DNA from 2 places in the Thermoclostridium stercorarium subsp. stercorarium DSM 8532 genome. Region 2 is predicted to be linked to the other one. Evidence: riboswitches for the same ligand, from Rfam matches in the RefSeq annotation. Region 2 holds a riboswitch; the other holds the start of a gene.
The links. Region 2 has a riboswitch for glycine ahead of serA (phosphoglycerate dehydrogenase). Riboswitches for the same ligand answer to the same signal wherever they lie in the genome.
Positions count from the first base shown of each region.

Region 1 (3,422 bases), 840 kb from region 2:
GCTGTTTGTCGCAACTTCCAAGCCCACTGTTTTTGCCGTGAAAATTCTGGAACATTTTGATTTGCTAAGATATTTTGATGATGTTTCAGGAAGCGAACTGGACGGTTCGAGGGACAGAAAAGGCGATGTTATAAGGTTTGCATTGCAGAAAAACGGCCTGACCGGTTTGACAAATGTAGTAATGGTTGGTGACAGGGAACACGACGTTGTCGGTGCAAAGGAAAATAACATTGATGTGATTGGTGTCCTGTACGGCTACGGCGACAGAGCCGAGCTTGAAAAAGCAGGCGCGGACTACATTGTTGAAAACGTTGAAAATCTTCATTCCTTGTTATGCCGTAGTGGCGGTTCTTGACATAATTTATGACGGGCTTATGATTATTAACTGCAGTTTGGTAACAATGAACCGGCTACAGAGGTGCATATATGAAAACGGTAGGGATCGTAGCCTGCTCCAACGGGCAAAAGATGGAATTAAAAAAACAAAACGAGGAATTGGTTAACTATTTGGAATCGATTGGGAATAAAGTTATTCTAAGCAATTGTATATATGAAAAGGACGGAGTTTTTTCAGGCTCCGGAAAAGAACGTGCCGCTGAACTGATGAGAATGTTCAATAACCCTGATATTGAAGAAATTTACGATATTTCAGGTGGGGATGTGGCGAATCAGATACTGGATGATCTGGACTACGCAGCAATTAAGAACAGCAAAGCCATTTTTTGGGGGTATAGCGATCTTACGACCATAATTAATGCGATATATTCCCAGACAGGCAAATGCAGTGTTCTATATCAGGTGAGACATCTGGTTTGCGGCGGTTGTGCAGAGAAACAGCGGTACAGGTTTGAAAACAGGAAAGAACTATTTAATCCGGCTTTTGTCCTGGTTCAGGGAAAATCCATGGAAGGAGTTGTTGTTGGCGGAAACATCAGATGCTTTTTGAAATTGTCCGGAACAAAGTATTTCCCCGATCTCAAAGGCAAACTTTTATTGTTGGAGTCATACGGAGGAGAAGTGCCTCAGATGACAACTTATCTGGCACAGTTAAAGCAAATAGGGGCTTTTGAGCAGGTAAAAGGCATTTTACTCGGAACCTTCACTAAAATGGAAGAAAACAAATGTCAACCTGACATTGTTACACTTGTGAAAGAGTTCGCAGGCGAAAGGATTCCTGTTGCCAAAACCAGGGAAATTGGTCATGGAAGTGATTCAAAGGCGATCATAATCGGGGAAAGATTAGTAGTGTCAAATTAAGTTAATACGCCCGAGACTGCCAAGATGTATTTACCAAATTCCCTAAGTGAAGTTTTTATTTGGTTCGTGAAATGAACATACGTGATTAAACGAACAATTCATTTCCCGCAAAATGCTTGGCGTAGAATGGAGCAGGTTTTTAAACTGCTCCATAAAAGTATGAACATATGTCATTTCTTAATTTGTTGCAGAATGTCAAACACGGATTCAGGCGAATTAACTATGTTTCTGAAAAAAACTTGCCATATATTTGAGCAAAATGTGATTTTTTTGAAAATCATGATATTGTTGTTGCGGCAGCGTCCGTTATATGGTATTCTATATAACAAATTAAATATAGCCCGAAGAAGCAGCTTGAATCTGAGGCCAATCCTTGGAGACTGGCTGTGGAGGGAGCTCTGGAGAATCCCATTCATTGGGTGCCGACGGTGCAAAGCAGGCGGGCTGTAATCCCTTCTGCTGAATCTCTCAGGCAGACGGACAGAGCCGGGTATAAGCTGTCGTAATCGACAGGACTTGAGCGCATATCTTACGCGAAACACCGAAGAATGCCCAGCTGAATATGCCGGAACCGCCGTCAGGCGGTTCTTTTTTGTTGGTGAAACTCCAGGGAAGAGAATTTTATGGGGGTATTATGCATGTTATCAATTGTGCAGACAATCAACAACTACCTTTCTGACTACGTTTTGGTGATCCTGCTTGTAACAGTAGGCGTCTGGTATACCGTTAAGACTCGGTTTGTGCAGGTGCGTTGTTTTCGTGAAAGCATGCGCCGGACTTTTGGTTCACTGAATCTCAATGGTGAAAAGCAAAAGGCAGGCATGTCTTCGTTCCAAGCGCTGGCAACAGCCGTTGCTGCCCAGGTTGGTACCGGCAATATCATTGGTGCCAGCGGCGCGATTCTGACCGGTGGCCCCGGTGCGATATTCTGGATGTGGGTTATTGCCTTTTTCGGCATGGCAACGATTTATGCCGAAGCTGTTCTTGCGCAGGAGACCCGCGTGAAGGCGCCTGACGGCAGCATTCACGGCGGTCCGGTCTACTATATCACAAAAGCTTTCAAGGGTGATTTCGGGAAATTCCTGTCGAAGTTTTTTGCAATTGCAATCACGCTTGCGCTGGGATTTTTCGGATGCATGGTTCAGTCCAATTCCATCAGCTCCACATGCGAGAATGCCTTCGGTATTCCGGCATGGATTATGGGAATTGGGCTGGTTGTTATTTGTGGGATCATTTTTCTGGGAGGAGTACAGCGACTGGCCTCTGTTGTAGAAAAGGTTGTCCCGTTCATGGCGGTGCTTTTTATCCTGGGCAGTGGTATAGTATTACTGTTGCGGATTCAATATCTACCTGCGACCTTTGGCATGATTTTTAAATACGCTTTCAGGCCCAATGCCATTATCGGCGGCAGTCTGGGATATGCCCTGAAGACAGCCGTCAGCCAGGGCGCAAAACGGGGGTTGTTTTCTAATGAAGCCGGTATGGGTTCAACTCCGCATGCCCATGCTCTTGCAAATGTAAAGATTCCGCATGATCAGGGTGTGGTTGCAATGGCCGGTGTATTTATCGACACTTTTGTAGTACTTACTATGAACGCTTTGGTGATTATTTCCACCATGTATACAAAAGACGGAATCCTTGCAGACGGTGTAATCCCTGACACCATTGGAAAGTCAAACCTTGCCCAGGTTGCATTTGGCACTGTCTTCGGCGAAGCCGTCGGTTCTGTCTTTGTGGCGGTATGCCTGTTCTTTTTTGCATTTTCTACCATACTCAGCTGGAACCTGTTCGGAAAGATAAACATGATTTACCTGTTCGGAGAAAAAAGCCGCAATGTTTATACAATAACTGCGCTTGGGTTCATCTTCGTTGGCACGCTGACCACCAGCGACATGGTGTGGGAACTCTCCGACATGTTCAACCAGTTAATGGTCATTCCCAACGTGCTGGCGCTGTTTGCGCTGACAAATGCCGTAGTGGACAGGCTGAAATCAGGCAAATAAATGGTTGGACATTATGATAAAAATATGGAGTAAAAATACGAACCGGGATCGGCTAAAAGCTAATCCCGGTTTTATTTTATGTATGGAATGTGTTATCAGAATATTTTTAGACTACATAAATATTTTAAAAGATATACCAAACGACATCCCTGTGAAGAAATA
Region 1 covers NC_020134.1:2,090,889-2,094,310, reverse strand. Annotated here, with positions in the region: gene CST_RS08925 (HAD family hydrolase) at 1-355, shown strand, start outside; gene CST_RS08920 (S66 family peptidase) at 427-1,257, shown strand; glycine riboswitch at 1,646-1,751, shown strand; gene CST_RS08915 (alanine/glycine:cation symporter family protein) at 1,896-3,260, shown strand.
Region 1: another riboswitch for glycine. It lies ahead of CST_RS08915 (alanine/glycine:cation symporter family protein); the one in region 2 lies ahead of serA (phosphoglycerate dehydrogenase).

Region 2 (3,422 bases):
ATCAACTTCGGGAATTTCTTTGATGATTTCATCTTTATATCTCTGTGCCATGCAGCCTGTAACTATAAGGGCTTTCAGATTTCCTGTCTTTTTGTACAGGGAAGCATTCAGAATTGCGTCAATGGCTTCCTCCTTTGCATCATTGATAAAGGCGCATGTGTTTACTATAATCGCATCTGCGGTGCTGAGGTCGGTGGTAATCAAATATTCGTCCTTGTTCAGCATTCCAAGCATTATTTCACTGTCCACGAGATTTTTCGGACAGCCGAGAGATATACATCCTACCTTAATCTGCATATAAACCTCCAAAAACATTGTTTCTATACCAGAGTATTTTAAGCATATCAAAATAATATACCATTTTCCAGCATAATAAAAGGCCGGTTGAATAACCGACCTTTTTAACCCGTATAAACCGTTAAAAATTAAGTCTTGAGGCCTTTAACACTCCTTCAATTTGTAAAAGTTTTTGCAGTATTTCATCGGACACTTCGGTATCGACACTCACAAAGGACACTGCCTTTTCTCCCTTTCTGTTCCGGCTCCATTGCATTGCTGCTATGTTTATGTTGTTTTCCCCAAGCAGCGTGCCGACCTTTCCGATAATCCCGGGAACGTCTATATTCTGAAGAGCCAGTACATGGGGGGTGGGCTCAAAGTCAAGCTTGTATCCAAAGAAATCAACAATTCTTATAACATCCTTCGCAAACACCGTACCCGACACCGAAAGATCCCTGTTCGGAGTGGTAAATTTCACCGTTATCAGGTTTGTATACTTATCAAGATGCGAGCTCTTGCTTTCAACCAGTTTAACCCCCAGTTCCCTGAGTTTTAATTCGGCGTTGATATATGTCACATCGGGATCGCCGGCACTGTTGAGGAAGCCCTTAACCGCCGCGAGAGTTATGGCTTTGGTTGCAATGTTGGCTATGTCGCCGCTGTATATTACTTCAATTTTCGTAACCCTGTCCTTCTCGGCCTGGTAGTAAATGCTTCCAAGTTTCTCCGCCAGGTCGATATACGGTCTCAGCTGATTTATATCCCCTGATACCGGAGGCATATTAACCGCGGGTACCAGTTCACCGTTCAAAACCCCTTCAACCAGTTTTGCGACACCGATACTTACATTATAGTTCGCCTCTTTTGTAGACGCCCCGAGATGCGGGGTGTAAACAACATTTTCAAGGTCAAGCAGCGGATTCCAGAAGTCCTGCTCTTCCGGGCTCTTTGTATAATTTGGCTCCTTTTCCAGAACATCCAGTGCAGCCGCTGCGACATGACCTTCGACTATGGCGTTGTAAAGGGCTTTTTCGTCGATCATGCCGCCTCTGGCGACATTCACTATACGTACTCCCTTTTTGCACATTTTAAGTTCTTTTTCACCGATTAATCCCACATTCTGCGGACTTTTCGGTATATGTAACGTTATCACGTCGGAAACCTTTAAAAGTTCTTCAAGGTTTTCACATCTTGTAATACCCAGCTGTTCAAATTTTTCGTCGGCAACGTATGGGTCATACCCCACAACCTTCATGCCAATTCCAAGAAGTTTCCTTGCAACGATTGTACCGATTTTGCCCACACCGATTATTCCCGCGGTCTTTCCCTCAAGTTCCTCGCCGACAAACTTGTTTCGCCTGAAATCCCTGTTTTTCGCGGCATGATGCGCCTGAGGGATATTTCTGAAAATGGCAAATATCATTGCCACCGTCAGCTCGGCCGCTGCCATAATATTTCCTTCGGGCGTGTTAACTACGGCTATACCCCTCTTTGTGCATTCCTCCACGTCAATGTTGTCAACGCCGTTTCCGGCTCTGCCCACGACTTTCAGATTCTTTCCGCGTTCAATAACATCCTTTGTTACTTTTGTAGCGCTTCGTACTATAAGGGCGTCATAATTTTCTATTACCTGAAGCAACTCCTCCTGAGAAATTCCAAATGGTGTATCCACCTCAAATCCTTTGCTTTTCAAATATTCAATCCCGTCCGGTGCCATTTTGTCGGTTACTATTATTCTCGCCATGGAATACCCCTCCTAAAAAAATAAGTCAAACCAAATTGTTTGACCTCTGAAAAAGTGCAGTATATTCATTCAGGAATTCAGCCATATGCCAAACCCCCTGAATCCTCTGTCCTTTTGCCTGAGAGATACACCCATAACGGGCTTGCCCCTTCGGCGCCATACCTGGTCTCTCCAGAGGTCCGTCCGACTGAAGTCTTTTAACCTGAGAGATTTACTCCTTCGGTGTGCCCTGCGGCAGCTCTCCTTCAGTCATCATCCGGCTGTATTCAGTTTGCTTTACTAATTATTGTTATTTATATATTACTATTAAAATTCCAAAAGTCAATAGTTTCTGTTAATATTTTATCAATCTATTTAAAGTTTTTCTCGCCCTGCCGTGAAAAAGGTCTTTTCAGATTGAGCGATGCACCGGCAAACTATGTAATTGTGCCCGGCATACAAAAAATCCCAGAATACCGGGTCCTGCATCTACGTCAGTCTCAGTCCGTCGGTTATTATCTCCCATTTTACCTCCGGCCCTTCCTTTTCGGACGTTATGGCGATAATTCTGTTTCCCGGCGTGAATTCAGGGTTCAGATACACTTTCGGGTTTGTTGAAATCAACCTTTCAACGGTATACGTATTATTATCGTTTCTCAGGAGGATAACCTTCTCACCGTTTATTACCACTTCCATCCGTTCCTGTTTGTTTTCGGAATAATACAACTGTTCAAAAGGTACTATTGAGTATATCATTTGCGGTTATCCCCTTTCTTTTTCTTCTCTATTAGCTCGTCAAGCTTTTTCAGCGCCGATGAAAGACCTCCCACTTCGTCTATGATACCGTGCTCAACTGCTTCGTGCCCGAACAAAATGGTTCCGACGTCATTTGCCAGTTCTCCCGTTTTTAGCATTAATTTTCTGAATGCATCCTTTGAAATTTTTGAATTCTTCGCAACAAACTCCACAACCCGTTCCTGCATTCTTTCAAAATATTCAAAGGTCTGGGGAACTCCTATTATCATACCGCTAAGCCGAAGGGGATGTATTGTCATCGTCGCGGACGGCGCAATGAAAGAATAATTGGTCGACACCGCCATCGGCACTCCAATACTGTGTCCCCCGCCCAGAACCAGTGAAACCGTCGGTTTTGACATCGATGCAATCATTTCAGCGATGGCAAGCCCTGCCTCCACGTCTCCGCCTACGGTATTCAGGATAAGCAAGAGACCGTCAATCTTTTCATCATCCTCAATCGCCACCAGTTGAGGCAAAACATGCTCATATTTTGTGGTTTTGTTCTGAGGGGGTAAAACCACATGGCCTTCTATCTGGCCTATAATGGTAAGGCAGTGTATATTCCTTCCTTTTTCCTTAACCTCGACGGTTCCCATTTCCTTTATATTTTGCATTTTTTCAT
Region 2 covers NC_020134.1:1,254,822-1,258,243, reverse strand. Annotated here, with positions in the region: gene rimO (30S ribosomal protein S12 methylthiotransferase RimO) at 1-297, opposite strand, end outside; gene serA (phosphoglycerate dehydrogenase) at 419-2,023, opposite strand; glycine riboswitch at 2,127-2,201, opposite strand; glycine riboswitch at 2,204-2,279, opposite strand; gene CST_RS05390 (YlzJ-like family protein) at 2,492-2,758, opposite strand; gene CST_RS05385 (ClpP family protease) at 2,755-3,422, opposite strand, start outside.